DNA from 4 places in the Lysinibacillus sp. RC79 genome. Region 1 is predicted to be linked to each of the others. Evidence: riboswitches for the same ligand, from Rfam matches in the RefSeq annotation. Region 1 holds a riboswitch; each other region holds the start of a gene.
The links. Region 1 has a riboswitch for cobalamin ahead of ABH968_RS09230 (hypothetical protein). Riboswitches for the same ligand answer to the same signal wherever they lie in the genome.
Positions count from the first base shown of each region.

Region 1 (7,958 bases):
ATTAACATAAATAAAAATACTTCTAAGAATATCGGCCACGTTAAATGGAACAAACTTAACTTATCTGTCTCTTGTATATCACTTTCTTTTAATGTATCTGCCAATACTTTTCACTTCTCCTATACGCTTCATAAAGATAGATTTTACGGGCAGTTAATCTTCCACTTACCAATTTTGAGGCGGGAGTTTTGTACCTGACGCTTCACTTTCGGTACAAATATATTACGGCCCGTTAACGCGGGATAAAAATATATAGTATCTTATCATAGATTTATAGGGTGTAAAGAGTTTTTATAATGAAACCTTAAAAGAATATGTAAAGCTAGTATAATAAGCAAAAAATCCCTCTCACAATTTTATGTGAAAGGGTTTCTTATCATAGTAAGCAATGGTCCTGCAATTGCATACGTTTTTCTGTTGTTAAGCCAAACTCTTGCTCTAAAAAAGTGGCCTTAGAGCCATATCGGTTATCCATTGCATCAAATGCTGCTTGTAAATAGTCCTCACGGGCAGACATTAAGGCATAAAATTGCTGTAATTCTCGCTCGCTATAATCTTGCTGAATTGTCTGAGCCATTCGCTCTACTAAGGGACGTAGATGTACATTTGTATCTAAATAGTCCTCCATGATCGTTTCCTCAGGTACATCTAAAGCAAGTAAAATAAGTGCACTGCCAATACCTGTTCGATCCTTCCCGACCGCACAATGATGAACAAGCCCTAAATTTTCAGGATGTTGAATCGTTGCTATTAACTCCTTGAACGAGGCATTATTAAAAGGCATTTGTGCATAAAATTCTCTGAACATCTCTGGGCTTACAACCTTATAAAAATCTTTTCCACCAGTGTTTGTAGGCATCTCAAAAGCATGATTTCCCTTTGCTGGTATTTGAATATACTTGGCATACGGGAATACCGGATTAGGATTATTTTGAGCCTCATGGTTGTCTCGATAATCAAAAATTGTTTTCACACCTAGCGTTTCAAATAGCTCCTTATCTGCTTTCGTCATTTTACCAAGTGCTGCTGAACGATAAATCAAACCATTCTTAATAGCACGCCCATCTCTCGACTTATAACCACCCATATCACGGAAATTATAAACTGCCTCAAACGAAGTAATCTTCATATCAAACTGTTTCACTCACTGCACCTCTCTCTGTTAGCAAGCATTCTTATCTCTATTTTATCGAACAATTCGATATAATACCAATTTTCGCACTATGGAATGTTATACACTACTTAGAGAGCGATAAGGGGATTTATTTGAACGTTATCTTTATCGAAGCGGAGCCGGGGGGCCGTATTACCTGATCATTTCTTCATCCAAGCGGAGCGGGGTTTCTCTTTACCCGATCACTTTTCCTTCAAAGCGGAGCAGTTATCCACCTTACCCGATCACTTTCCCGATTAGTCCTCCATCAAAGTGGGGCGGGTTTTTACCAGAGCATTTCACTATCACCCATCAAAAAAAGCTGCCCTTGATAAAGGACAGCTCCAAAATACTATTTTTCAAAATAGACTATTTAAATAACTCAGGGTATACTGCTTTTGCTATTAACTCAACAGCTTCGCCAATACGTGGGCCCGGACGGTTTGAAATATCAGTATCTATAAAATAAACCGCTTTATTTTGAATGGCAGTGATTGAATTCCATCCATCACGAGAAAGGATTTCTGCCGTTGGGTTTTCCACATAGTTTACTGTTGTTAAAATGACATCTGGATTTTTCGCAATAATATCTTCCTCAGATACCTTTGCCCAGCTTTTGAGGTCAGCAAAAACGTTCTTAACATTTGCAGCATTTAAAATTTCCTGTTGGAATGTACCAGAACCAGGTGTATATATGTCTGGCTTTGGACTAATTTCGAAATAGATATTTTTTGGCTCTTTCACATCTTTGACTTTCGCTTGAACTGCCGCAATTTTAGCTTTAATATCTTCATTTAACTTGTCGCCTTTATCTTTGATTCCCATAACCGTTGCGATTTGTTGGATATCCCCATAAACATCATCAAATGATTTAGCTGATTGAATGGCAAACACTTTAATACCTACGTCTTCGAGACCTTTTAAGGCATTTAAATTTTCATCATCGCCTCCAGTTGTATAGGCAATAACGACATCTGGCTTTAACGCTAAAATACGCTCACTATTGAATTTTACAGAATCAGAAACACGCTCAATTTTTTGCGCTTCTTCTGGATACGTATCATACTCAGTTGCACCAACGATTTTATCACCCACACCTAGAGCAAATAGAACTTCTGTATTACTTGGTTGCAATGAAACAACAGTTTTAGGTACGGCATTAAACTCTACTTCTACGCCGCGGTCATCCTTAACTTTATAGCTAGTTTTCTCAACTTGTTGATCTTCCTTAGAAATAGTCTCTTTATTAGTATCCTCTTTCGTGCCACAGCCAACTAATACGAGTGCTAGCATTAACACAGAAAGCCATTGTAGCTTAAACATTTTCTTCATTTCATTGATTCTCCTTTTTCGTTTTCATCGGGTATGACTTACTAATAAACGGTATTTCAGCAATACCAACCCGCTGATTCATAAAGACAGCCATTACAAAAAATACATTGGCTAGTAATCCTAAATAATCAAAGAGAATAGCAGGTATTTCCCGTTCTTCAGATACTATGTGCAAAACGCGATATGATTTTTTCGCCTCACTACGGCATAAATGTAATGCAGTAGCAGCCTCTGTCCCTTGAGGTAATACAAAGTTTTGTATTTCCTCCTTAACATGACTAACATAGAAATCATAGCGATCACTGAGCCAAGTCAAATCATCTTCGGTTACCGCTAATTTACCTCGGACTGAGCCATTTACATGGTAAGCCATTGGTAAAATGGCTAGTAAATCATCTGCTACTACCTCTACCGTTTCCTTTTTTACCGACGCCAAAGCGACGCCAATATGTGTTGTAAGGCTATCCGTTCGAATTTCAAAATCTACCGTTGATGCCTTTTCACGCATAAATGGATAACAAGAATAACGTGCATCTTTTTTCAAATCTAAGTCCCCGCTTTCCTTCGTGAAAATTCTTTAACACCCTCCTTAGGATTTCATCAGGTGAATTATAAGTGTACATAAAAAAACGTTGTTTCCATTCCTAAGGAAACAACGAAAATAACATAAAAATTGTCGCATTGATACGACATAGCCTATGTATTTGCCGCATATTCTCCTAGCTTCCGAAGAGTTATCTATACGTTCAAACAAAGGTCGGTCTCCTGGCTTGTACAGTTCATTCAATCACGTTGTGAGTCATAAAAAACCTTCCCATCAAATAATTCGACAGTGGTATATCTTTATGATTCCTGTACTTACAGTTGCGGAAACAGCTTCGGTTTTTCACCGAATTCCCGATTATGCTATAGTTCAGCACCCTTATTCTGCAAGAATTATTCACTTGTAAAGCAGTTTAACATAGATTGATAGGAAAAAATAGCCGTGGAATTTGAATAAACAAATACGATGGATAAAAATCATGCATGTATTACCTTTTGCACGCGGATATTTTCACTGCCCCCATGGGTATTCATCCTGATCGTGCTGTCGTTTTATTTTTTCATACTTTATAAAACTATTTCTTAACGAAGGTATTGCGCAAAAAATAGACATTTCATAACTTTTAACGGATGGCATTCTTATATTTCTTTTTGAATTTAACATCTCTCTCTTCCTCAATTAAACGCTGTGCAATCTCTAGTAGTTTTGGGTCATTCGTTGCATCGAATAACTTTTTAAAGGATACAATAATATCATAGCGTATTAATGTCGGGTTCTTTTCGTCTAAGCATATTTGAAATCTTTTCGCCAAATATGAAACGACTAAATCTCTTTGTACCTGCCCTGCTAAACCTATTCTCCAAATTGCCTGTAAAGTATGCCTCGCAGTCACTGTTTTTTCATCATACGTTACGGCCCAAATCTTTAAGAAGTCCTCTAATACTCTTTCTTCAGGATCACTTTTTGCTGCCAATGCGCATAAAAATTGTGCAGCACTTGCACGCACATGTTCGTTTTTGTATGTAAGAGCCTGAACAAGTTGTTCCCAAACTGAATATGTCCAATCAACTGGTTCCTGCATAATTTTCATTAATCCTTCGTATGATTTGTATTGTATATCACGGTCACGCTCTGTTAAATTACTAAAAAGTTGCAAAATCTCTTTTTCCATGATTCATCCCTACCTTTATTGTTTCAGAACGTAAAAAATGGTGTACTTGTAAGTGTTGTCTTGATTTCTATTATTCGTTACTTTACTACTACGAAATTAAAGTCGCAAATGATTTTAATTTCAAAGCAAGCTCCCGTATTGTATATTTCAAAATTATCAGAAATGAGGCTCAACATGCAAGGGGGGAACATTTCTTTCAGTTATATAAAGATACATTTTACACGTTAGCTTTATTATTGGAGATGTCACACTTATTTGCCTTCTTTTAAAACCCAACCAAAATACACAATAACGATGGCAATCATTATATGGATAACTAGTGATATTCCTTCTCTCGGCCCTATTATCATTTCAGTAACTAGGGCTATAGTAGTAAATATATCTACTTATGTAAATTTATTCATCCTAGATGTTATTTTACTCATTATTCGTCGAGTAGTCGACCCTAAATTAATGGATCACCATACCGGTTGCGTGATGGGTTTACTCGCAGGACCTTAAATACCGTCAAATAATAAAAAAGGCCATCTTTGTGATTTTTTTACAAAGATGACCTTTTCGCTATTTAAATCGTCTATATAGATAGTAAGGCTTATTGAATACGACCGAAGCCTACTAAATATTGATTCCACCAATCAAGTGATTCAATGACAACACCTTTATTTTGAGCATCGATCATCGTGTTGTTCCCTAAGTAAATACCTACATGCGCTATGCCTGAACCATAGCTGAAGAATACTAGGTCACCTACACGTGCTTCACTTGCTGAAATACGTTGTGTTGCTAAATATTGTTGTGATGCTGTACGTGGTAAAGATACGCCTGATTGTTTGTAAGACCATTGTACAAGACCTGAACAGTCAAATCCTGTTGATGGGTTACTTCCGCCCCAAACATAGCTACGGCCTAGGAATTGCTTTGCAGTTGAAATAGCATCACCTGAAGATGCAGTGCCTGATCCTGAACCAATAACGATTTGTTGTGATTTTTCGTTGTTAGCTTTGCTACTGTTGTTAGCTTTGCTACTATTGTTAGCGTTGCTGTTGCTATTGTTGTTACTGTTACTATTGTTGTTTGTTGCTTGTACAACTGGAGTAGCTGCTTGAAGTGCACGTAAACGAGCTGCTTCTTCCTCTGCTGCTTTACGTTCTGCTTCTAAACGTTCTTCTTCTTGTTTCGTTGCAATTTGTGCCTTTAATGCAAGAGATTTCGCTTCATTTTCAGCTTTTTTTACTTCCATTTCGCTTTCCTTTTGTTGAAGCTCTTGGAATTGCTTTTGAAGCTCTTTTTGTTTTTCATCTAATGTTGTTTTTTGTTTCTCTAAGTTAGCCTTATCTGCTTCTTGTTGATCTACTAATTCTTGGTCAGCATCCATTAATGTTTTAACCGCTACGACACGGTCCATTAAATCTGCAAAGCTTTTTGATTCAAGAACAGCACTTAAATAAATACCCACAGTATTATCTTGAGCTTGGTATGCAGCCATACGATCACTTAAAATCGCTGAACGTTGCTCAATACGTTTTTTAGTATCTACAATATTTGCGTCAACTTCTTTAATATCTGCTTGTACATTGTTAAATACTTTTACTTTTTCATCGATCTCTTTTTGTAGTTTAGTTAATTCGTCTTGAAGCTTTTTAACCTCTGTATCTATTTTAGCTTTCTTATCAATCATTTGTTGAGATGTTTCTTCTGCGTGCACTATAGTTGGTTGAACTGTATTAAATAATAAGCCGCCAGCTAGTGCTAATGCTAGCACCATCGACTTACGCCATTTATTTCGCTTACCCACGTTATTCTTTCCCTTCACTAGTCAATTTCGCTCTTAGTATTTTAATGTAATCACTGGAACGATTTCTTTTATTTATTCTTATATTTTATTAGCCTTTTAAAGTTTAGCATTATTAGCATAACTTTTATACTATTTCACGTCTTTTTAATCGTTTAGTAAAACTCGAAACATTCTTGTAACATTCACGCAAATTCATATATATTCTACAAAATAACGTTTTGTTCTACATAACAACGTTTTCAACTGTTTTACCATTAGACCCACTATTTGTTTTGTAATGTTTTTGTAATATTTCTCGAGAACATTTATCAATTATGCCTCGACATAATTGCGTCCGGAATCGGCTTTAACTTCTTACAGTGGATGTTTGGACACCCGCTGTAAGAAGTTAAAATAAAAAAAGGGTAAGGGAGCAATTCCCCTACCTCAGTTTGTTGACAAAAGAATAGATATAAATAATGTGTTTCAATAAACAAAGATTGATTTTCACTCCGAGTTGGCGCTTCCTATTGCCTCATAGAACGTAGCGCTTGGATAGAAAGCCGTACTAAAAGAATGGCACATAAAAATAATCCTAAATATGCGGCTGTATTTAAGTAAACAGCGTACGTGTCACGAATAAATTGTGAGATTGCTAAAAGTGCTACAGAAATAATGCCAAAGGTAATACCTACGAGAAGTAAGACGAAACGGGAAAACAAATTTGTAATAAAACGAGCATTATCCTCATCCGAAAAAACATCGTGATGTAAGATAATTTTTCCGCTCTCCACCCGTTGAATGAGCTGGTCAACTCGTCTTGGCATTTTGCGCAATGTCGGAATAAGCATTGCTAATTCTTCTTGTAAACGTTCCTTTGTTGCCATCGGTTCTTTAAATGGCTTCAGGAATGTTGCGCGCATATATGCAGATGAAAAATCTTTCGCTTCCGTAAAAATATCAAAACTTGGGTCAATTACCCGTAATGTCCCCTCCAATGTTACTAATGAACGCAGCGCTAAACCTACTGCTGGATAGAAAGCAAGACCGAAATCACGAACAACCGTAAATAACGCATGTATTAATTCCTCTGTTGGAATTCGATCCACGTAAGAGATTTTCAAGAGAATTTGATCAATTGCTTGCTCTATCTTTGCACGATCTGCATGATCAGCATTTTCAACCAATAATGTTAAGCCGTCAAATAAAGTACTTGAATCATTTAGATGAATCCCCATTAAAATTAGCTTTAAGCCCTCTTGTTGTGTAGCTCCCAAACGGCCAACAGCCCCAAAATCAAGAAGGATCGGTGTGCCATCCATCTCATCAATATGAATATTCCCTGGATGTGGGTCTGCATGAAATATACCCGAAAAGAGAATCTGTTCAATGAAGGAGTATAAAACAGTCCGTGCAAACTGCCTACGATTATTTTTTAATTGATTAAATTCAGCCTCAGCATTTGCAACGCTTTTCCCCCGTACATATTCCATGACAATAATATTTTCATTACAATATTCTGTATAGATTTTAGGAATCCTCACCTTATAATCGCTTTTGGTAAGAGCCTTCGTCACCTGCAATGTATTTCGAGCCTCAATATCTAAATGAATTTCCTCGCGTAACCCATCGCCAAACCCTTTAGCAAGCTCTCGAAAACCAAGTGACTCAGCCCATGTAGACTTGTTTGAAAGCCAATTAGCAAATTCCTCCAAAATATCGAGATCGTCTCGCATGATTCCCTTCACTTCTGGACGTAGTAGCTTCACCACAACTTCATCAAAATTTTTCAATCGTGCCTTATGTACTTGTCCAATAGATGCTGCCGCAATAGGCTCCATTTGAAAGCTTTCAAATATTTCGTTCACAGGCTTCGGAAGTGAATCTTCTAAAATTTGTGTTACCTGCTCTGACGATAATGGCTTCACACTATGTTGTAACTTCTCTAACTCGTCAATAAAGATAGGCGAAAACAGTTCCTTAC
Region 1 covers NZ_JBGCCD010000007.1:87,300-95,257, reverse strand. The annotation lists gene ABH968_RS09245 (MATE family efflux transporter) at 1-104, opposite strand, end outside; gene ABH968_RS09240 (tyrosine-protein phosphatase) at 377-1,144, opposite strand; gene ABH968_RS09235 (ABC transporter substrate-binding protein) at 1,523-2,485, opposite strand; gene ABH968_RS09230 (hypothetical protein) at 2,487-3,029, opposite strand; cobalamin riboswitch at 3,224-3,425, opposite strand; gene ABH968_RS09225 (hypothetical protein) at 3,652-4,200, opposite strand; gene ABH968_RS09220 (C40 family peptidase) at 4,793-6,013, opposite strand; gene ABH968_RS09215 (ABC1 kinase family protein) at 6,502-7,958, opposite strand, start outside.

Region 2 (7,958 bases), on a different contig from region 1:
TCTCCAATTATTATGCAAATGGCTAATGAAATTATTATTGAACTAAATGTTTCGCATCCAGACTCTCTAGAGGGGATCCATGATATTTATATTCCTGATGTACAAGGGAAGAGAAGTCCTATTCCTTTAAATAGTGCAGGGGAGCGAATTGGAACAGTTGGTATCCCATTAGATACTAGTAAGGTACGTGGCATAGTGCTATCTGAAAAAACAGATGCTCCATCAACAATTGTTCAGCCAGATGAGGAAACAGCTAAAATGGCAGAGCATTTACTCAATTTTTTACGTGATGAAGTTAAGGCTGGTCGTTTAACAAAAACATTAGCACCTATCCAATCAGGCGTAGGATCCGTAGCAAATGCGGTTTTAAATGGTTTTTTAGAATCAGAGTTTGAGGATTTAGAAATTTATTCAGAGGTGTTACAGGACGCCGTATTTGAATTAATAGATGCAGGAAAAGTGAAATCCGCTTCCGGTACGTCCATTACATTATCACAGGAACGTGGTGAGCAAGTTTATAGTCAGCTTGAAAATTATAGAGATTGTTTAATTTTACGACCTCAAGAAATATCCAATCATCCTGAAATTATTCGACGTTTAGGATTAATTTCCGTCAATACAGCACTCGAGGTTGATATTTATGGAAATGTAAATTCAACACATGTTTCAGGTTCTAAAATGATGAATGGCATTGGAGGTTCCGGTGATTTCGCTCGTAATGCACGTTTAGGAATATTCGTCACAAAATCCTATGCGAAGGGTGGTAATATCTCAAGTATGGTCCCTATGGTATCTCATGTGGACCATACAGAGCATGATGTGGACGTCATTGTTACAGAGTTTGGGGTAGCCGATTTACGTGGTTTAGCGCCAAAAGAACGGGTGCCTTTATTAATTAATAATTGTGCACATCCTGATTACCGTCAGCAATTGTGGGCATATTATAATGCTGCGGTAGAGAAAACTGGTCATCATCACACACCTCATTTATTAGAAGAGGCGTTGTCTTGGCATGTTCATCTAGCGAAAGCTAAGACAATGAAAAAATAAGAAGTATGATGACTAGTTATAGTGCTTAGTCATTAGAAAAATAGAATCCACCAATCACAGCCATAAGTATTGCTGTGATTGGTGGATTTCTTATTGAGATTTTAGTAATGAATGAACTAATTGTCGACTCTTTTCTGAAATTGAAAATCCACCTTTTTCAAGTTCCTCAACCATTAAACGAATAAAAGCTTTCGCAGCAAAATTAATGAATTTATCTTTTCTATAAAGAAGTACAATTTCTCGAGTTAATGGTGGATTATAGATTGGTCGCTCGCAAATAGTATTTGTTTTATAGAGGTTGCAAAGTGTTTTCGAAATAATTGTTGCCCCGACATTTTGTTCAACTAGTTTAAAAATAGCTTGAATACTAGCTGTCTCTATTTTATGTTTCACATGAAGCTTTTCTTTGCGAGCTGCACTATCAATTACTTTCCTACATTGATGGATAGTTGGAAATAATATAAGTGGAAGCTCTAAAACATCTTGAAATGCTATTTTTTCAGATGCTAATAGTGGATGCTCGCTATGAGCAACGAATAGTAATTCTTCAGTAAACAATGGAATTATTTGAAGCTGCTCATCCTCATAATCGAAATACTCTTGTTTATAGGAAATAGCAAAATCTATTTTATTGTCTTTAAACTGTTTTAATAAATCATCCGAGCTATTTATGCAGATTTGTAAATCTGGATATTCAAGATGATAGTCTAACAAATAGTCCGACACTAAATTTGTTAATTCACCAGGTAAAGTACCGATTACTAATTTCCCTGCTTTTAATTCTTTAAGTTCAATTATCTGGTTGCTTGTATTATCTATTGCTCGAAAAATATGAGTACATTGTTCATGCAATATCTTACCAGCGTCTGTAATAGCTATTTTTTTCCCAAGACGATCGAATAGTGGAATGCCAAGTTCATTTTCCAATACTTTAATTTGATGGCTAAGCGTTGGTTGAGTAATATTCAATTTTTCGGCAGCCTTTGTAAAATGAAGTTCATTGCACAGTACTAAAAAATATTCAAGCTGTCGTATTTCCATATACGTACCTTCTTTAATAAAATTATTTCTTATATTATATCATTATTTATATAGAAAACCGTTTAATTCATCGGAGAATCGATACCAAATTTAGTAATATGAGAGGAGTCAAATACAATATCGAACTCCACCATGCGACTGCCATTTTTTCATAAAACCCTTCATGATTAACACTATTTAGAACGCTATCAATCTAATTATCTTCAACAAAATAATTTATCAGCATGACCACCCGAAAACGACTTAAGAGAAATCATTATTACATAAATTTTCACTATTCATTTGCAAAAGAACTACCTAAATCCCACAATTCATCCTCTAGAGTTTCTAATAGAGTTTTTGTTCTCTTTTCCATATTATCTGGGAGCTCGTTTTTACTGAAATATGTAAGTTTCAAACTCTCACCATCCTTTATCTCCAACACACCACTTACATTTTTAGCACTATAAAGATGAATGACTGTATAGACTTCATCCCCATTTGGATATTGGAAATAATAATCTGGTCCTGAAAAAACACCAATCAAGTCAAATTCATTGGCTACGAGTCCTGTTTCTTCATGGAGCTCACGGTAAGCAACTTCTTCTAAAGTTTCATTTAGTTCCATTGAGCCCCCGGGTAATCCCCAATCCAACGTATCCGAACGATGTTGAAAGAGAATTTTCTTATCATCGTTTATCACAAGAATTGTCGCCCCGATGCTTATAATCGGCCTACTACCGATAAATTTCCTTAATTCTGAAATATAACCCATACTCGTCCCCCTAATACTTGTTATTAAAAAATATTCGCTTTTTCAAAATATGAATCCTCTATTTTACTTACAAGTTTTATAAATAACTTCATTGGTATTGATCAACAATCTTTTTTGTGCAAAATAGTGCTAAAAAATATAGAATAGTTCTTCAAAAATGAAAAATAGCTTTTTATGATCAGGCTTTTTCGAATTTTGACTATATTGATTGTTTCGAAAACTCTGTGTTAAGGTTAAAAGACAAATTGAATATGCTAAATTTTGGTGGTTCAAATGGATTTATTCCATTTGATTAAAAGGGAAGTTGGTGAGAGTCCAACACTGTCCCGCAACTGTATTTAGGAGTTCAATAACAAAGCCACTGTTTTGTTTGTCAAAATGGGAAGGTGTTATTGTAGCGTTGATCATAAGTCAGGAGACCTGCCACTAAATAAGCATCAATTGACCTACCAGGATAGGGAGGTGTTAGCTACTGCATGATCTTTGTGAATTCATGTAAATTCACTGTTTATTTGCTCTGTCATGCTTTTGTAGATTAACAACTTCTCAAAGGGGTAGAAGTTGTTTTTTTATTGTTCTTTCGTGTTTGAATGGTAACGCTTACAAGAATAATTAAACAAAGGGGTTGTAATGAATGGAGTTAAATTATTCACCAGGTCTTGATGGCATCATTGCCGCTGAAACAAAGCTATCTTTTTTAGACACTGTAGGAAGTCAAATTGTCATTCGAGGCTATGATTTGATTGAATTATCACAGAGATATTCATATTTAGACATTGTCTACTTATTGTTGCATGGAGAAATACCAGCTACCGAGCAACGAGCTGATTTACAAGACAAGTTGAAATCTAATTATCAGGTGCCACAAGAGATTTTTCAAATTTTCAAGTTATTACCTAATGGGACACATGCTATGGATGGGCTTAGAACAGGAATTTCTGTTTTAGCAGGCTATGATCAGCACATCAATGATCGTTCTACTGAAAAGAATTTGACGCGAGCATATAGACTTTTAGGTGGTATGCCCAACATCGTAGCGAATAGCTATCGTGTATTAAATGGTCAAGATGTCGTGGAGCCTGATAGCCAGCTTTCCTATAGTGCAAATTTTTATTACATGATTACTGGCAGAAAACCAACTGCGTTAGAAGAAGAAATCTTTGATCAGTCACTCGTTTTATATAGTGAACATGAGATGCCAAATTCGACGTTTACAGCTCGTGTAATTGCCTCTACACAATCTGATTTGTATGGTGCTTTAACTGGGGCTGTCGCATCATTGAAAGGTAATTTACATGGTGGTGCAAACGAGGCTGTGATGTATATGCTTCTTGAAACCAAAACAGTTGAAGGCTTTGAAACATTGCTGGAAAACAAACTACAAAATAAAGAAAAGATTATGGGCTTTGGTCACCGTGTATATATGAAAAAGATGGACCCAAGAGCGCAAATTATGAAAGAGGCTTTGTACAAATTATGTTTGGAGCAAGGGGATGACCGCTTATATCACATGTGTGAAGCTGGTGAAAAAGTGATGGTACAGAAAAAAGGGTTGTACCCAAATTTAGATTATTATGCAGCACCTGTGTACTACATGCTTGGTTTGCCGATTGAAATATATACGCCAATCTTCTTTGGCTCACGAACTATCGGCTTATGCGCTCATGTGATAGAGCAGCATGACAATAATAGATTATTTAGACCTCGTGTCAATTATATTGGCGAGCATCATAACCTTGAAGAATTATCGGTATAATCAAGTTTTAACAACTCGCCATAGAGCTGATGGGCATTCTGACCAATGTCCATCAGTATACCAGTATATCAAATTCATGCCTTGAGAGGAAGATATAGATGATTAAAACAAATGACATATCTAAGACAGATCAATTACTAACTGATATTGCCGATTACGTATTAAATACAACGATTACAAGTGAAGAGGCATACGAAACAGCACGTTATGTTTTAATGGATACTTTGGGTTGTGGCATTTTAGCCTTACAGTATCCTGAATGTACGAAACTTCTTGGTCCAGTAGTACCAGGTACAGTCGTCCCTAATGGTTCACGTGTTCCGGGAACTTCCTATGTTCTTGATCCAGTTAGAGGCGCCTTCAATATCGGTTGTATGATTCGTTGGTTGGATTATAACGATACTTGGCTTGCGGCTGAATGGGGACATCCTTCAGATAATTTAGGTGGCATATTAGCCGTTGCGGATTATTTGAGTCGTGTACGTATTGCAGAGGGGAAAGAGCCTCTTAAAATGAAAGACGTTTTAGAAATGATGATACAAGCCCATGAAATACAAGGCATTCTAGCACTAGAAAATAGCTTAAATCGTGTAGGTTTAGATCATGTTCTGTTTGTCAAAATTGCGACAACAGCTGTTGTGACAAAGGCATTAGGTGGCTCTCATCAAGAAATTATCAATGCATTGTCAAATGCTTGGATTGATAGTTCTAGCCTACGAACATATCGACATGCACCTAATACAGGTTCTAGAAAATCATGGGCTGCTGGAGATGCAACAAGCAGGGCAGTGCAATTAGCTATGATGGCCATGAAAGGCGAAATGGGATATGCAACAGCCTTATCAGCACCTGGCTGGGGGTTCCAAGACGTTCTCTTTAATAAACAAGAATTTAAACTTGCTAGACCACTTGCATCTTATGTCATGGAAAATGTTCTATTCAAAGTTTCTTATCCAGCCGAATTTCATGCACAAACCACTGCTGAATGCGCTGTGCATTTACATCATGAAGTAAAAAATCGATTAAATGGTATTGAAAAAATTGAAATTACTACACATGAATCTGCCATTCGTATTATCGATAAAGAGGGACCTCTCAATAACCCAGCTGATCGTGATCACTGCATTCAATACATTACAGCTATTGGTCTCATCTACGGTGACATTACAGCTGACCACTATGAAGATGATGTGGCCGCAGATCCACGTATCGATGACTTGAGAAATAAAATGGAGGTCGTTGAAAAAACACAATATACAATCGATTACTTAGACCCTGAAAAGCGCTCGATTGCCAATGCTGTTCAAGTTTATTTCAAAGATGGCACATCATCAGAGCTAGTTGAGTGTGAATATCCTTTGGGACACCGATTCCGTCGTGAGGAAGCATTCCCTCAAATCATTGATAAATTCCATCAAAATATGAGTACACATTATTCTCAAAAACAATTAAGTAACATTAATCAGATTTGTGCTGATAAAGAGCTTCTTGAAAATAGTTATGTTCATGAATTTGTAGATTTATTTATTTAGGAGGTTTTTATAAATGGCGTGGATTGTCAATGAAGCTATAACACAAAAACAATTGGCTGAACAATTTCGAGCTCTCATAACTCGTTCAACCATTTTACAAATACCAGGAGCTCATGATGCAATGGCAGGCTTAATGGCTAAAAAAGTTGGCTTTGAGGCATTGTATCTTTCTGGAGCTGCCTACACAGCGAGTAGGGGCTTACCTGATTTAGGAATGATTTATTCAAATGAAGTTGCACAGCGTGCTAGCGATATTATTCGAGCAACTAATTTACCAATGCTAGTAGATATTGATACTGGCTTTGGTGGTGTATTAAACGTTGCACGTACAGCTCGCGAAATGGTAGAGGCAGGAGTGGCTGCTGTACAGCTTGAGGATCAAAATCTTCCCAAAAAATGTGGTCATTTGAATGGTAAAACACTCGTTTCCCAAGAGGAAATGATACAAAAAATAAAAATGATTAAACAAGTAGCGCCAACTTTAGTTATCGTTGCCCGCACAGATGCAAGGTCTGTAGAAGGTTTAGAACAGGCTATCATTAGAGCTAAAGCCTATGTAGCAGCCGGGGCGGATGCTATTTTTCCAGAGGCTCTACAATCGGAAAAAGAGTTTAGACAATTTGCAAGTGAGCTAGGTGCTCCTTTATTAGCCAATATGACTGAATTTGGTCAAACGCCTTATTATTCAGCTAAGGAGTTTGAAAAAATGGGCTATGCGATGGTTATTTATCCCGTTACATCAATGAGAGTAGCAGCAAAAGCATATGAACGAGTGTTTGACTTAATAAAAAATACAGGGACTCAAAAAGAAGCTATTGAGGATATGCAAACTAGAAGTGATTTATATGAAACAATTTCTTATTACAAATTCGAAGATTTAGATAGTGAGTTGGCGAAAACCATCTTACCTAAAGAGGAAATAAAGTAGGAGAAAAGGAATCTGCTTTTCTCCTCTTTCTTTCAAGGGGGGCCTAGTATGGATAAACTAGAAGACAAAATGACGATCTTTACACCTGAGGACTTTCAGGATGAGGAAAAGCTCATAGCAAAAACTGCAGAGCTGTTCATTAAACAAGATGTCTCACCTAATATTTCAGCTATTGAGCAGCATCAATATGATGTCACTCGTCAATTATTTCAAAAAGCAGGTGACCTTGGTTTACTTGCCATTGAGATACCCGAAGACTATGGCGGACTTGAGCTCAACAAAAAAATCTCAGGGCTAGTTGCAGAAAGAATGGGCTATGGTGGCTCATTTAGTGTATCTTACAATATTCATGCAGGGGTCGGTACATTACCCTATGTCTATTTTGGAGATGAGTCACAAAAGCTAAAGTACTTACCAAAGCTAGCTTCAGGTGAATGGATTGGAGCCTATGCCCTGACGGAGCCAGACGCAGGTTCAGATGCATTACGTCCCAAAACAAATGCGATTTTGAATGAGGATGGCACAGCATGGATATTAAACGGTGAAAAGCAATGGATTACCAATGCTCAGCTAGCAGATATCTTTGTTGTTTTTGCGAAAACAAACGAAGGAATGACAGCTTTCATTGTAGAACGTTCCTTGGCAGGAGTATCTGTGGGGCAAGAAGAAGAGAAGATGGGCATTAAAGGGTCTTCGACGGCAACCCTTATTTTGGAGGACGTTGCAGTACCAAATGATAATGTTCTTGGCGAAGTTGGAAAAGGCCATAAGGTTGCTATGAATATATTGAATATGGCGCGACTAAAGCTAGCTTTTTCCAACATCGGAACTGCTAAACAGGCACTACAATTAACTGTGAATTACGGTAAAGAACGGAAACAATTTCAAAAACCCATC
Region 2 covers NZ_JBGCCD010000009.1:47,889-55,846, forward strand. The annotation lists gene ABH968_RS10980 (succinyl-CoA:acetate CoA-transferase ScpC) at 1-1,050, shown strand, start outside; gene ABH968_RS10985 (LysR family transcriptional regulator) at 1,141-2,091, opposite strand; gene ABH968_RS10990 (NUDIX hydrolase) at 2,366-2,845, opposite strand; cobalamin riboswitch at 3,094-3,287, shown strand; gene mmgD (citrate synthase) at 3,480-4,601, shown strand; gene ABH968_RS11000 (bifunctional 2-methylcitrate dehydratase/aconitate hydratase) at 4,700-6,133, shown strand; gene prpB (methylisocitrate lyase) at 6,147-7,061, shown strand; gene ABH968_RS11010 (acyl-CoA dehydrogenase family protein) at 7,110-7,958, shown strand, end outside.
Region 2: another riboswitch for cobalamin. It lies ahead of mmgD (citrate synthase); the one in region 1 lies ahead of ABH968_RS09230 (hypothetical protein).

Region 3 (7,958 bases), on a different contig from region 1:
CCAGCTTACCGTGCCGATAATGAGTGCTTTATGTGTTGCGTCCGGGTCATCACCCGCATCTTTAATCGTTTCACAGCTGACAGCATCATGCTGAAATGTACATTTTTCAATCGTAAAGGTCACATCTCGTCCAATTGGCAAATGAATAGTACTTGTTTCTTGCTCTTCATTTGTAATTAATGCAAGTAATGCGGCCTTCGTTACTGCAGTTGCACAGGCTCCCGTTGTATAACCGTGACGCATGTCTTTGGGATCCTTTTTAGGCTTCCGCTCCACTATTTTTTCGCCTGTTCATCCGCTAAAAGTGAGACAGCATTCAATGCGGCAACCGTCACTGTACTACCGCCTTTACGACCAACATTTGTTATATACGGAATACCTTCTAGTTTTAGTAGCTCTTCCTTCGACTCAGCAGCTGATACGAAGCCCACTGGCATACCGATAATTAAATCTGGTTTCGCTAAGCCTTCTTTAATTAAACGAATCAATTCAAGCAATGCTGTTGGTGCATTACCAATTGCATAAATGCCACCTTCGTGTAATTTAGTTGCCTTTTGCATTGAGATAATCGCACGCGTTGTGTTTTGTTTTTTCGCCTCAATCGATACGTCTTCATCTGCAATATAGCAGTGTAAATCGCCACCATGCTTTTGGAATCGTTTTTTCCCTGAACCACTTTCAATCATTTGCACATCTGCAATGACATGGCGACCAGCAAGGATTGATTTAATACCGGCCTCAAGTGCTCCTGGTGTAATAATAACGCTACGTCCTAATTCAAAGTCAGCAGAAGCGTGAATAATGCGACGTACAACTTTCCACTCATCCTCTGAGAAGTTATGCTCGCCCATTTCCTCTGCAATAATTGAGAAACTGTAATCGTAAATTTTATCTGGGTCTACTGTTAATGGTTTGAAATCTGTTTTAAAGTCCATTGTATTGCCTCCTAAAGTGTGTTGTGTACAGCTTGTAATACATCTTCAAATGTAGAATATTGCTGTCCGTATTTTATATTTGGTCTTGCGATTAAAATTGTTTCAATGCCACATGCAAGGGCAGCCTCTAGCTTTTCATCCACCGAGCCAACCTTGCCGCTTTCTTTCGTAATCATCACTGTCACACTATATTGACGAAAGAGAGCTTCGTTTAATTCCTTTGAAAAAGGGCCCTGTATGGCAACAATATCTCTTTGTGCCACACCAAGTGCTTCACATTTTTCCATATTATCGAGTCGAGGAAGCATTCGCGCAATCACTCGTGTATTTTCTAAGCCATGTAACACCTTTGTAAAGGTTGCAAGTGTTTTACTGCCCGTCGTTAGCATAATGACACCACGTTTTTCCGCTGCTAAATGGGCAGCCTCCTCATAATCTTTCACAACCGTAATTAGTGGATGGGCATAATGCTCATGTGCACGTTCATAGCGGATATACGGAACATTGGCTTGCTCAGCTGCTGCCATGGCATTTTTTGAAGCTTCATCAGCAAATGGATGAGAGGCATCTACAACTAAACGGTACCCCCGCTCTGTGATAATCGTCGCCATTTCCTCCGCCGTTAAACGACCGACTAAATGAGGAAGACCGACTTCAGCAAGGCTTGAAGCGGCTGATTCAGTAACGACCGTTGCTGTCACAGCATAACCTGCTGACTGTAGTTCAAGTGCTAGATTCCTAGCATCGCTCGTCCCTGCTAACATGAAAATCATTTCACTGGCTCCCCTTCATGGTGATGATGGTCATGGTCATGGTCGTGATGGTGGTGGTCATGTTCATGATCGTGGTCATGATGGTGATGATGATGCGCATGTCCATGCACTGCCGCATAAGCACGGTAATTTTCTAAATCTTGCATACCTGTTGATGTACCATTCACAGCTTGCTCAATACGCTCTAATAGCACATTTTGTAAACGCTCATGATAGCCAAAATAGTTGGCAATTTGAATATCACAGTCAGCATATTTTTCGTTAAATTGATTGCACATGTCGTTCATACGTTCCATGAGGATACCTGTGAATAAAAAGTACGGTAGCATAATGATTTTTTTAGCACCAAGCTGCACACAGCGCTCAATTCCTTCTTCAACACGTGGATCAGTGACACCCATAAATGCGCTTTCCACATACTTAACCGGGAGTTTTTCCCATAATAGACGTGTAATTTTATAAAAATCACCATTTGCAGCTGGGTCACTGCCGCCTCGTGCAATTAATAAAATGGCAGTATCCTTATGTTCTTCTTCAGCATTAAAGCCGATTTCTGCTAAACGGTCTTCTAAAATAGCAAATATTTCATCATGGATACCTATTGTTTGGCCATATGTGAACGTAAGATTTGGATAATGCTCACGTGCATGTTCAATTTCTGCTGGAATATGCAGTTTTGAATGTCCAGCATGAAGAAGAATAATCGGAATAACATGTACCTCTGTAGCACCCTTCTTCACACAGTTCGTAATACCTTCTTCAATGTTTGGAGATGCAAACTCTAAGAAACATGTTTCCACTAAAAAGCTTTCATCAATACGAGGTGTCATTTGCTCGATAAACGTGCGTACCTCATCATTTCCTGCTGCTAAACGGCTCCCATGGCCGACAAATAAAATTGCTTTCATCTCATTACTCCTCACTAGTCGCCGCACGGAGCTGGCTCTACTTTTATTTTTGAAGACATATCCTGATACGTAAAATGTAGGATCTTTTTCACACGCTTAAAGTATTTAAACAAACGTTCATTTGGATGTGCATTTGCTTTATATTCTTCGATAATATCGGTGATAAGTCGGATGAGCTGTTCAGGCTCTAAGCCCTCAACAACTGGCTGAGCCGCATGTGCTGTACGGCCAACCGGCTTAGCACCAATAAAAACATCAAATTTACTTTTGCGATAAACAATGCCAATATCATCAAATACTGCTCGATAACATGCCATACCGCAGCCGTTAAAGCCAATATTTAATGTTTTCGGTAACGACATACCACCAAGCTTTTCTTGAATCTCTTCCGCATATGGAATCGAATCGGCCTTTTCCCCATAACAGAAGTCACAAGCCTTTAACGATAGCACGTCGCCAATTGGTGTTAGCAAAAAGCCAACTTCACGAAGCTTTGCGGTAATCTCTTCAGGCTCTGACGTTGGAATTTTCAAATGAATTTGATGGTCTGGTGTATACTCCATCGTTCCTTCCTCACCAACTACCTCAGCTAACGTCATCATTTGTTGAGGAGTAAAAAACTTATTGGCTACCCCTGGACTAACCGCTAATTCAAAAATAGATTCGATTTTTTGTTGAACACGCTTAGGTGTTACTTTCACCGCGCTTGTTCCATTCACCAGAGCAAGAGCAGCTGTCGCCATTTCGAGTGACGATTTTTTAGGCTTTGGTTGAGGTGTTATTGCTAAACTGGGCTTAATACGATTTGCATTGGGATCTGTATCAAAATCATTACGCGCTGCTCCTGTTTCTTGATTCATCGCCCATGGTTCATTTTCTTCCTTCAGTCGTTGATGTGGTCGTAACGGTTGTTTTTCTTCACCAAGTGTATATTTGCGCTGATAACCACGTGGCGTAATCATTTTATTGTCGTAGAAGAATGTTGTTGAATTCCCGATAATAACTGTTGTTAACATGCCGATATCATGTTCAAGCATTTCTGCTAAAGTCGTCATCGTAATTTCCTGACGGTCACGATACGCGCTTTTCACAAGCCCAACCGGTGTATCTGGCGAACGATATTCTAATAAAATTCGTTGAGCCTCTACGATTTGTCTCGTACGACGTCCACTTTTTGGGTTATAAAGAGCAATAACAAAATCCGCCATTGCTGCTGCTTCTACTCGTTTTGCAATTAAATTCCAAGGTGTTAAGTGGTCACTTAAACTAATGGTGCAGGCGTCATGCATAATTGGAGCACCTAGTAAACTTGCACACGAATTAATAGCTGAAATACCTGGAACAATTTCTACCTCGATACCAGTTGCTTCCGTCCAGCCTAGCTCGATCAATACCTCATACACTAATCCTGCCATTCCATAAACGCCTGCATCACCGCTGGAAATAACCGATACGATACTTCCTGCCTCTGCTTGACGCACCGCTTCCTGTGCACGTGAAACTTCCTCTGTCATACCAGTACTAATAATCGACTTTGCACTAACTAAATCCTGAATCAGTTCAACATAAGTTTTATAGCCTATGATCATATCACTTTGTTGTAGTGCCTCCACAGCACGAGTCGTAATATGTTTAAAGTCTCCAGGGCCAAAGCCAACTACGAAAATCTTACCTTTTTGCGCCATTTTGTTACCCCTCTTTCACCTTTTCAATACCTTTAATGGCTGTTGTTTGTGCTGTACGCTGCAACGAACCTTCACGCAATGTAAAAACATGCTCATTATGTAACGATTCATGATTTAAATCTTGTACGAGTGCCTTCGCATGCTCCGTTGTCGGCACACGGTACCAATTCCCCTGAGGATAAGCAATGACAACACAAGCATCCTTACACCTACCATTACAGCGGGTCCTTGTCGTATGTATTTCCTTATCAAGCGCTAGCAACTGTATTTCATCACGTATTGCCAATGTAATGTCCTCAGCATCTTTTTTCATACAGCTACTACCATTGCAAATAAAAAGATGTGTTTTCATCCCCTCTAAATTCCAAGTCGTCATAGTTGTTCTCCCCTCATTTGCTTTTAGGAAAAAGAAAAAACCTTTACTCTAGTCGAAGAGTAAAGGTTAAGTAGAAGCCAAATAAAAACGAATATATACAGGTACTCGCTCTCGCTTCAACTTCTCCCTCCGAAAAGTTTGCATGCATCATCCCATAAGCAGGTTTCCTGACTTAAGCTTCTTTTTACTATCGCGCCTTCCTAAGTTTTCACTAGTGGCATCCGCGATTTCATCAGCTATTACAGTAGCGGGGGCTGTATCGGATTTTCACCGATTTCCCTATTATCTTGAAAATATTCAAGCACTTATGGATGTTTTATATGAATTTATGATCTTTCATGTAATTGAAAACTGTTTCTATCATATCTTATTATTTTAAAAATTCAATATTTCTTTTTTAATTTGTGACAATTTTTTTAATATTTCATAGCAAAATGTGAAATCTCTATCTATTTATCAGAATTTTCGACATAGATCCTCAATTGAAAATTTTTTCATAAAAAGTATAGCATATATATGGAAAATCATGTTACACTTTGTCGTGAAATCTCACAACTTCATCTTTTTTCGGTGCGAATTGTTCATCATTTCGCTTAAAAGGGAAGCCGGTTCAAGTCCGGCGCGGTCCCGCCACTGTATTAGGGAGTTTTATAGATAATGTCACTGTCCAAAGGATGGGAAGGCTTATAAAACGTTGAACTAAAGCCAGGAGACCTGCCGAAAAATATGTGATCGTTTCAACCTACGAGGATAGGTGTGCGGCTTAGCAGACTAGAATTTTATTTGCTTTTTTTAGCTATGCACTTTTCCAAAGTTGGAGAAGTGTCTTTTTTATTTTCGCACGCTAATTCGAAAAATTTTAATGTGAGGAGGAGAGATTTTTGAAATTCTCAGCTTGGAAGCTTAGTTATTTCTTATTGGCATTTTTATTCGTGCCAAATCGTGCATTTGCGATGCATATTATGGAGGGCTTTTTGCCAATTGAATGGGCGATTTTTTGGTGGGTCGTATCGATTCCTTTTATTATTTTAGGATTACGTTCTATTCGTAAAACAATTGATGAAAATCCTGAAACAAAAATGATTTTAGGTCTATCGGGTGCCTTTGCCTTTGTGCTATCAGCCTTAAAAATCCCTTCTGTAACGGGGAGTTGCTCGCATCCAACTGGGGTTGGGCTTGGAACAGTTCTTTTTGGACCATTAGCGATGAGTGTTATCGGAACAATCGTATTATTATTCCAAGCTTTACTTTTAGCACATGGTGGGCTTACAACATTAGGTGCAAACACCTTTTCCATGGCAATTATGGGCCCTATTATCGCTTACTATGTATTTAAGGGCTCACAAAAAATGGGACTATCATTTTCCATCGCTGTCTTTTTAGCAGCAATGCTTGGTGACTTAGGTACATATATTGTCACTTCTGTACAATTAGCTCTTGCCTTCCCTTCTGAGGTCGGAGGCTTTATGGCTTCATTCACAAAGTTTGCTGGTATTTTTGCGTTAACACAAATCCCTCTTGCTGTTAGTGAAGGAATTTTAACAGTGATCGTTATGAACTTCCTGAAAAAATACAATGTGAGTGAATTAAAAGCTCTACGTGTTTTCTCAGCAAAGGAGGCACACTAAAATGAAAAAAAACTTACTGCTTTTAGCAGTTGTTGTGTTACTAGCAATCGTTCCCCTATTTATTCAAAAAGGCGCAGAATTCGAGGGTGCTGATGGCGAAGCGGAGGCAGCAATTGGTGAAATAGATGCTAACTATGAACCATGGTTTGAAAGCTTATGGGAGCCACCAAGCGGTGAAATTGAAAGCTTATTATTCGCACTACAAGCTGCTATTGGCGCTGGATTTATCGGCTATTTCATCGGCTTAATGCGCGGCAAACATAAAGAGGGTTAAGCGATGTTACTCATTGATAAGTATGCTTATATGAATAAACTAGCGTCTGTTCATCCGCTAGAAAAAATGACGTTATCCCTTGGACTACTTATATTGTCGCTTATCATGAGAGATGAACGAATTTCACTCATTACATTTATTGTGATGAGTGCTTTTATCATTTTAGGCGCAAAAATTCCTACAAAATACTATGCAAAATTACTATTGCTACCTGGATTTTTTTTACTATCAAGTTTAGTGTCAATTTTAATTTCTATAGCACCAACAACTAGCGCGCTACCAACGCACATTTGGTCATTTTCACTTAATAGTTGGACGATTTTTATCGGCAGTTCGAGCCTCGTGACAGCGCAGCAGCTTTTTTTCATCGTCCTTGGCAGCATTAGCTGTTTGTATTTTTTAATTCTCACAACATCAGTCCAATCTATTTGTTACGTGCTACGACAATGGCAACTTCCAACTCTATTTGTAGAGCTAGTAGAACTAACGTATCGTTTTATTTTTATCTTTTTAGACAGTATGCAGAAAATCCATCTTGCCCAGCAGGCTCGTCTAGGATACAGCTCCCCTATGCAGTGGCTTCGTTCAGTATCAATGCTGATTGCTGCTTTATTTGTCGAGATGTTCCAACGCAGTCGTGAGCTAAACAATGCGATGGAAGCGCGTGGTGGCGAAACTGTCTATTGGCAAGATGATGTTATCTATAACACGAAAAATTGGGCAGGTATTGCTGCTATTTTTATACTCCTCATCATTTATGGAGGTTTTTTCTGATGACAGATTTATACTTTGATTTAACACATTTATCCTACGCTTATGCAGATGGAACTCATGCCTTAACAGATATTACACTTCAAATTCCAAAGGGGAAAAAAATCGCTTTACTTGGTCATAATGGAGCTGGAAAATCAACGTTATTCCAGCATTTAAATGGGATTTTGAAGCCTACTGCTGGAAGTATATCCTTTTGTGGTAAAGAACTGAACTATAGTAGAAAAGCATTAAAAGAATTACGTCAACAGGTTGGCATTGTTTTTCAGGATGCAGACAACCAGCTTTTTTCTGGCACAGTTAAGCAAGATATTGCATTTGGACCTTTGAATCTTGGCTGGACAACTGAAAAAATTGAAGAGAAAATTGCGTGGGCTGTCGCTCAAACCGAAGTCGAAGCATTGCTAGATAAACCGATACATTTTTTAAGTGTTGGGCAGAAAAAACGTGTCGCGATGGCAGGAGTACTTGCAATGGAACCTTCCGTTTTATTATTAGATGAACCGACAGCTGGGCTAGATAATTATTATAGTGCACAAGTTTTACAGTATTTAGCTACGTTAGAGAACGGTGAACGAACAATTTTACTGGCTACGCATGATATTCCA
Region 3 covers NZ_JBGCCD010000037.1:37,517-45,474, reverse strand. The annotation lists gene ABH968_RS23960 (cobalt-precorrin-5B (C(1))-methyltransferase) at 1-243, opposite strand, end outside; gene ABH968_RS23955 (precorrin-8X methylmutase) at 276-935, opposite strand; gene cobK (precorrin-6A reductase) at 947-1,708, opposite strand; gene ABH968_RS23945 (sirohydrochlorin chelatase) at 1,705-2,616, opposite strand; gene cobJ (precorrin-3B C(17)-methyltransferase) at 2,631-4,301, opposite strand; gene ABH968_RS23935 ((2Fe-2S) ferredoxin domain-containing protein) at 4,306-4,677, opposite strand; cobalamin riboswitch at 4,817-5,001, opposite strand; cobalamin riboswitch at 5,229-5,413, shown strand; gene ABH968_RS23930 (energy-coupling factor ABC transporter permease) at 5,559-6,305, shown strand; gene ABH968_RS23925 (energy-coupling factor ABC transporter substrate-binding protein) at 6,307-6,579, shown strand; gene cbiQ (cobalt ECF transporter T component CbiQ) at 6,583-7,353, shown strand; gene ABH968_RS23915 (energy-coupling factor ABC transporter ATP-binding protein) at 7,353-7,958, shown strand, end outside.
Region 3: another riboswitch for cobalamin. It lies ahead of ABH968_RS23930 (energy-coupling factor ABC transporter permease); the one in region 1 lies ahead of ABH968_RS09230 (hypothetical protein).

Region 4 (7,958 bases), on a different contig from region 1:
CTAGATGGTTCGTTGGCTCATCTAGCAGCAATATTTCCGCTGTTTGTGCAAGAGCTTGAGCTACAAAAACTCTCTGTTGTTCACCGCCCGACAAGAATTCCATCGATGTCTGTTCATAGCGTTTCACACCTGTTTGTATCATTGCATGTTGAACTGCTTGTTCATCACGATCAGTCCAGCTTGAAAAGAAGCCCGTTTGATGTGGATAACGTCCAAGTGAAACTGCCTCCCGTACACTGTTTGAAAAGGCATTAGCATGTAATTGTGGTAGCACCGCCATTTTTTTTGCTAATGCACGAGCATTGTAAGAACTAATATTTTTACCATCTACTAATATAGTGCCTGCAGTTGCTGGTAGTATGCCACTTATTACTTTTAACAGCGTGGATTTCCCGCTACCATTCGGCCCTAAAATCCCTAGTATTTTTCCTTTTTCAACGGAAAAACTAATATCATGGACGATCGGTACATCTTCATAGCCACCAGAAAGATGTTCAACAACAATCATGCCCGTACCCCCTTGCCTCTACGTTGCTTATAAAAAATATAGGAAAAAACGGGCGCCCCAATAAATGCAGTAATGACACCAATCGGTAGCTCTCTTGGTATAATAATTGTTCGTGCTATTAAATCACAAATAATCAACAAAGTTGCTCCATTTAAAAATGATAATGGCAATAAATGACGATGATCGGAACCCCAAACCATTCTCGTCATATGAGGAACAACTAAACCGACAAAGCCAATCGTTCCAGAAACCGCTACCGCAGCTCCTGTCAACATTGATCCACCCACTAAAATAATATATTTACTACGCTTAACATTGACACCTAAATGCTTCGCGCGTTCTTCACCATATAACAGAACATTTAACTCGCGTCTTTGTGTCCAAAGCATAATTGAGCCAATTATGACAAACGGGATGATCATCTGAACGTATGGCCAACCACGCATCGATACTGAACCGAGCAACCATCCGATAACTTGGCGTAGCTCCTCACCAGACAATGCAATCATTAATGAAATCAGGGAACCTAGAAATGAACTAAATATTACCCCTGTTAAAATAAGAGTTTCCATTTTTAACGAGCGGTCTACTATTCTAGCAAAACCCATAACAGCTACCATCGTTAATATGGCACCAATCATACTAAAGATTGGCAATGTAAAATGGCCGACTACAGGTATTGATATACTAAAGAAAATCGTCATAACTGCGCCAACTGATGCACCAGAGGAAACACCTAACGTATAAGGGTCAGCCAAAGGATTTTTTAATAAGCCTTGAAAAGCTGCCCCTGCAATAGCAAGTGATGCCCCTACAAGCCCTGCTAGCAGAACTCGAGGTAAACGAATCTTCCATAAAATATTGGCAGCTGTTTCATCAGCCGCCTTATTCCACACTACTTCTAGTGGAATATGAACTGAGCCTATCGCTACTCCACACCAGATGCTAATGATAAGAAGTGTAATTGCTGATCCATAGGCTACAATTGTTTTACTCATTTAAACGCCTCTGGGTAGACGGCCTTCGCTAATTCCTCTAGACCATCTGCTAAACGGGGACCTTGACGACTTGTCGTATTTTCATCCACTTGCACAATGGCTTTATTTTTCACAGCAGTAATTGTCTCAAAGCCTGGACGTTGCGGAATTTTCGTTAAAATATTTGGTACATAATTATATGCCACAACAATGACATCTGGATTTTTCGTGATAATTTGTTCAGCATCAATTTGATACCAGTCATTTGTATCTGCTGCCACATTTTCGGCATGAATCATTTCTAGCATCTCATTCATAAATGTACCTTTACCAGCTGTATAAATCTGTGGCTCATCAGAAGATTCTACAAAGACTTTTTTTGGCTCAACACCCTCAAGTTTTGTTTCAACTTCTTCAACTTTTGCCTTCATGTTTGCGACAATTTTTTTAGCCTCTTCTAGTTTTCCTGTTGCACGACCAAGCTGTTCAATCGTTGTGTAAGTTTCATTAAAGTTTTTGGCATCCGCTACAACAAATACTTTCACACCTGCAGCCTCAAGCTGTTCAACTGCTCCTTTTGAATAACCCATACCCGATGCATGCGCAAAAACGATATCTGGCGATAAAGCAATAATTTGTTCAATATTATAATCCATGCCGCCAACCTTTTCTTTTTTAGTAACCTCTGGCGGATAATCATCATTATCTGTTACACCAACTATTTCATCATTTAAGCCAAGGCTAAATAAAATTTCTGTGTTACTTGGAATGAGAGAGACAATTTTTTCAGGAGGTGCTTCTAGCGTAATATCCTTGCCAGTAGCATCTGTTATCGTCATTGGGAATGTTGCTTGATCTACTTTTGCAGTCTCTTGTTGCTCTGCAGATGACGGCTTGTCATTTGTTGCCTCTTTTGTATTACATGCAGCAAGCAAGCCAATAGCTAAAAATGCTGATAATCCTATTTTCCAAAATTTCTTCATGTGAATCCCCCTTATTCTATTAGTGCATATAGTTTTTAACGCTTTGTTTTTCTGATTTATCGATACATTTTAGTTTTTTATCGCCTAACATTGTGAGTTTATTGCCCAACTTCATGGATTTATCGCCCACTTTTTCAAATTTATCGACATTCATCTTCCAAAACAAATACCCCTCATCATAAAACAATGAGGGGTCAAATTTGCACAAAAAACATATACAAAATCCACCATCCTATCCTCGTAGGCTACAACGTGTTTTCTATAAAGGCAGGTCTCCTGGCTCGTGCTCCATACGCTTTTTCAAGCCTTCCCGAAAATTTCAGTGGCGTAGATTGAAAAAACTCACACATACAGTGGCGGGACCGCATCGGAATTACACCGATTTCCCTTTTCACTTTACTTAAGTAAAGAACCTTTATAATATTCAGTTGATTGTATTATACATGAAAATGAAAGAAGTCGCCTCCATTCGAGACGACTCCTAAACAAATCAATTATGTCCGGCATACTGAAAGAAGTTAGACTATATCTGAAAAATACTGTACCGTTTTCATCGGTGCACCCATTTCTCGTAACGCCCATGTGTGCTCTAAATAAATATCTGCTAGCTTCTCATATTTGCCGCCGAATCTTTGTGCCCATTCGACTGCTACAACACTTTCATATAAATGTGCCATTTTCTCAGCGACTTTTTTTGCTTCAAACGTTTTTGTTGCATCATCTAAACGACTAAATGTTTGCAAAGTTGCATCTAGTTTTGCTAATTGATCCACGACAATTTCGACTAATGGATTGTCAGCTAGCTTTTCTAGACGTTCTTCCATGACACGAACAAACATTTCGTGCGCATGAAACTTATCAACTAAACGAATGAGCTCTAAAGCTAAAATATTCGCAGTCCCCTCCCACACAGTAAGTACCTGTGCATCTCTTAATAACCGAGGTGTAACAAAATCTTCAATATAGCCATTTCCGCCATGTAATTCAATGGCTTCACTCGCATAATGTACAGCTTGCTCTGCCGTTTCTTTTTTCATGATCGCAATATACAAGCGATTCAAAATGATGTCCTCTTTATTCCCCTGCCCACTAGTTACTTTATCGTACAGCTGAATAAGATCAAAAACCGTGGCAACTTCTACATGAAGCTTGGCAGCGAATTTCCCAAGTGTATCCTGAATCATAGGGTATTGCGTTAAAGGCTTACCAAACGCATGACGATTTGTCACATAATGCTTCGCCTCTAAATATCCGCGGCGCATAATGCCGATAGAAGCAACCGCATTGCAAATTCTTGATAAATTAAGCGCCTCCAGCATATAATAAATTCCTTTATTCGGATCACCTACGACATAAGCTAGCGCACCATCAAATTCAACCTCACCAGAAGGTACTGCTCTAACGCCAAGCTTATCCTTTAAACGCCGAATGCGGAGATTATTAACTGTGCCATCCTCATTTCGCCATGGAGCTGCAAACAATGTTAAGCCTTTTGAGCCTGCCTGAGCCCCTTCCATGCGTGCCAATACCATGGTTACTCCACACATTCCCGCGTTAGATGCAAAATATTTCTCCCCATATAAACGATACTGATTGCCGTCCTTTCTTGCCTCTACAACATTCGCCCCAACATCAGAGCCACCTTGACGCTCCGTTAAAAATGTCGCCCCCTCATATAGCTCCGTATCTCCTGTTGCACAAACATGCGGTAAAAAGCGTTCCTTCACCTCATCACTCGCATAATGATCAAGGAGATAAGCAGCTGCCATTGTTAAAGTAACAGGACAGTAAAAGCCTGGCTCAGCATGTGACAGTATATAGCCTTGAGCAAAGCTATAGACATAGTTGCCCTTTCTACCTAATTGCGGAATATCCTTGTGCACATAGCCAACAATGCCGGTATTGTATGTTTCTTCAATTGTTTTTTTATAGCCATCATTGACCCAAACTTCTGACACTTCTTCACCATAGGCATTATACCTTTGTAATCGAGGTTCACCCTCTCTATCCGTATGTTTGGCTCTCACATCAATATCTCCAGCACAAAGCTCACCGAAATCTGTTAGCTCACGTGTTGCATAGTCCACAAACTCTTTATCTAGCATCATTTCTAAAATTTTATGCAGTGTATCATTATCTTTAAAAAAGTTCATTGTTTTCATTTCTTCCTGTTGTAAAACCTTCATGCTATCTCACCTCTTGTCCCTTCAAGGTTTGTTTTAATATTTTGCCCGATGCATTTCGTGGTAGCGCTTCCACACGTTCAAAGATGCGTGGAATTTTATATTTAGCAAGATGCTCCTCTAAATAAGCTTTAAGTCCGCCCTCGTCAATATCTGTTTTAGCTGCATAAACAGCCTTCACCGTTTCTCCCCACTCCGGATGTGGTACACCAATAACAGCAACTTCAAATATCCCCTCATAGCTCAACATACTATCTTCAATTTCTTTCGGATAAATATTCACACCGCCTGAAAAAATAACATCCTTTTTACGATCCACAATCCAAATATAGCCGTCCTCATCTATCCGAGCTAAGTCACCTGTTTTCAGCCAGCCATCTATAAATGCAGCCTTTGTTGCAACATCATCCTTGTAATAACCCAGCATATTGCTCTCACCGAATAACACAATTTCTCCTACTTCACCAACACTGACATCTTCTCCATTGTCGTTAATAATACGCAGCTCCGCTCCAAGTGGTGCACGTCGACCAACGCTCCCCGCCTTCGTTTCATGCTCTTCACCAAACAATATTGAACCGTTTGGACCAGCCTCTGTTAAACCATAAACACAGGTTAAATTTTCTGTTCTGAAAGCTTTTTGTAAATGGCGGACTTCGTTTTGTGATAACGGCGCTCCACCATAAGCCCACCATTTCATCGATGATAAATCAGTTGTTTGCAATCTTGGCAGTTGGGCTGTTAACAAATAAGCAACAGGTGCTCCAAAGAAATGCGTTGTCCGTTCCTGCTCAATTGAGTCAATAAATAAATCGGGTGTAAATGTTGGTGTTAGCACATTTGTTGAGCCTACAAGTACTCCTGCCATTAAAAATAAATGTAATGGGGCTGAATGCGTCAACGGCATCATAAGAAGGATCCGGCTTTCAGGCTTTACTTCCATTTCTACCGCAATCATTTGCGCTACAGTTATAATATTGCGATAGCTAAACAATACTCCCTTTGGTTTTCCAGTTGTACCCGAGGTATATAAAATCGTTGAGACATCATCTTCATTCAACTGGCAATCAATTGTTTGAATGCTTGCATGTTGAATAAGTGTTTCATAGTTTAGCCAACCAGCCTGCTCTTGACCTGTTTTGATTTTTAAAGGAACAACCGTGATGTTTTCGACAGCTGCAAAAATTGCCTCATGGACTAGAATAGCTTTAGCATCAGCATGCTGTGCTACATATTCGACCTCTTGCAGCGTAAACTTCGCATTTACTGGAACGACAATAGCTCCAATACGCTGAATAGCAAAATAGCTAACAACAAACTCTACAACATTAGGCATAAAAATGATTACTTTATCGCCTTGACGCACACCCTGCTCTAATAAAGCATGACTAAAACGTGTCACTTGCTCATCTAAATCACGATAAGTCACTCGTCTCCCCTGACAAACAACAGCTTCACTCATAGGGTACTTTCGTGCATTACGTGCTAACAAATTAGAACTATTCATCGTGCATCTCTCCCTTTAAAGTCGCTAATTTTTCTATAAAAACGCCTTGTAATTGCTGTATTTCACTCTTCATTTGTGCAAGCTCTGCTATTTTGCTATCAATCTCTTGAATTTTTTGCTCCCCATATTCGACCGTACGCTCCAACTGCTGAATGCCCGTGCGATCATAATCAAACAGCAACACCATCTCCTTGATCTCCTCAAGTGAAAAACCGTAACGCTTTCCTCGGAAAATAAGCTTAAGTTTCGCTAATTCTTTTTTTGAAAAGGTTCGCTGATTAGTAGATGATCGATTAGGATTAAGCAGCCCAAGCTCCTCATAATAGCGAATTGTCCGTGTTGAAACATTAAACTGCTTAGCCACTTCCTGAATCGTCCTCAACATCATCTCCCCTTTCCGTTTTCCATCAGTATATCATTGACGCTAGCGTAAACTTCAACAAAATATATGGAATTTACAGAAAATTATTGTTTTAAGTAGATGAATTTGTTTCAAGGTGCTATCCATCGCTTTAGCGGTTCTATCCGTCAAGTCCTTAATATTGTGTAAAATTCTATACAAAGTTTTTCAACCCTGACTTTAGATTTGTCAAATTGTCCAGCTTATGTTGGAATTCGCCGCTAAAAGTGTGAGTTGCGCCGCGAACCAAGCAAGGAACGCCGCTAAAACCCGAAATTCCGCCGCTAAGCACAAGACTTTAGTCAAGTCGCTTCATAGCCATAGCTGTTTAAGCCCTATCAACATAAAAAAACCCCGGCACATTGTTGTGCCGGGGGCTAGAAAGACTATTATTACATTTTTTCCGGTGCAGATACGCCGATTAAGCGTAATGCGTTGGCAATTGTTGTACGTACAGCAGTAATAAGCGCTAAGCGAGCCTCTGTTAGCTCTTTATTTGAAGCGTCTAACACTTTTTCAGCGTTATAGAAGCTGTGGAATGCAGCTGCTGTTTCTTGAATATAGTTGGCGATACGGTGTGGTGTACGGTGCTTCGCAGCATCTGCTACCACTTTCGGGAAGTCGCCCACTTTTTTCAGTAAATCAATTTCTTTTTCTGCAGTTAACAGCGTTAAATGCTCTGTTGTTGCAGCAAATCCTTGCTCATTCGCTGAGCGTAAAATAGAAGAAATACGTGCATGCGCATATTGTGCATAATACACTGGGTTTTCATTTGATTGAGATACGGCAAGGTCAAGGTCAAAGTCCATGTGAGAATCGCCCGCAGTTTTCACGAAGAAATAACGAACTGCGTCTAAGCCAACCTCTTCTACAAGCTCACGCATTGTAACAGCGTTCCCTGTACGTTTAGACATTTTGAATTTCTCACCGTTTTTATAAAGCTGAACCATTTGGATGATTTCTACTTCAAGTGTATCACGGTCGTAGCCAAGTGCTTGAATAGCAGCCTTCATACGTGGGATATAACCGTGGTGGTCAGCTCCCCAAATATTAATTAATTTATCGAAGCCACGTACAATTTTATCCTCATGGTATGCGATATCTGGAGTTAAATATGTGAAAGAGCCATCATTTTTAATTAACACGCGGTCTTTATCGTCGCCAAATGTTGTCGAACGGAACCAAGTAGCACCGTCTTCTTCAAATACATGACCATTGGCTTTCAGTTTATCTAACGCTACTTCAATTTTGCCGTTTTCATACAGAGAAGTTTCTGAATACCACACATCAAAGTTTACACGGAAGTTTGCAAGGTCTGTTTTTAACTTGTCTAATTCTAACGCTAAACCATGTTGACGGAAGAATGCAAAACGTTCTTCTTCAGATTTTGATAAAATTGC
Region 4 covers NZ_JBGCCD010000012.1:121,704-129,661, forward strand. The annotation lists gene ABH968_RS13640 (adenosylcobinamide amidohydrolase) at 1-508, opposite strand, end outside; gene ABH968_RS13645 (FecCD family ABC transporter permease) at 505-1,506, opposite strand; gene ABH968_RS13650 (ABC transporter substrate-binding protein) at 1,503-2,468, opposite strand; cobalamin riboswitch at 2,718-2,900, opposite strand; gene ABH968_RS13655 (acyl-CoA dehydrogenase family protein) at 2,987-4,654, opposite strand; gene ABH968_RS13660 (class I adenylate-forming enzyme family protein) at 4,656-6,158, opposite strand; gene ABH968_RS13665 (MerR family transcriptional regulator) at 6,151-6,540, opposite strand; gene argS (arginine--tRNA ligase) at 6,951-7,958, opposite strand, start outside.
Region 4: another riboswitch for cobalamin. It lies ahead of ABH968_RS13650 (ABC transporter substrate-binding protein); the one in region 1 lies ahead of ABH968_RS09230 (hypothetical protein).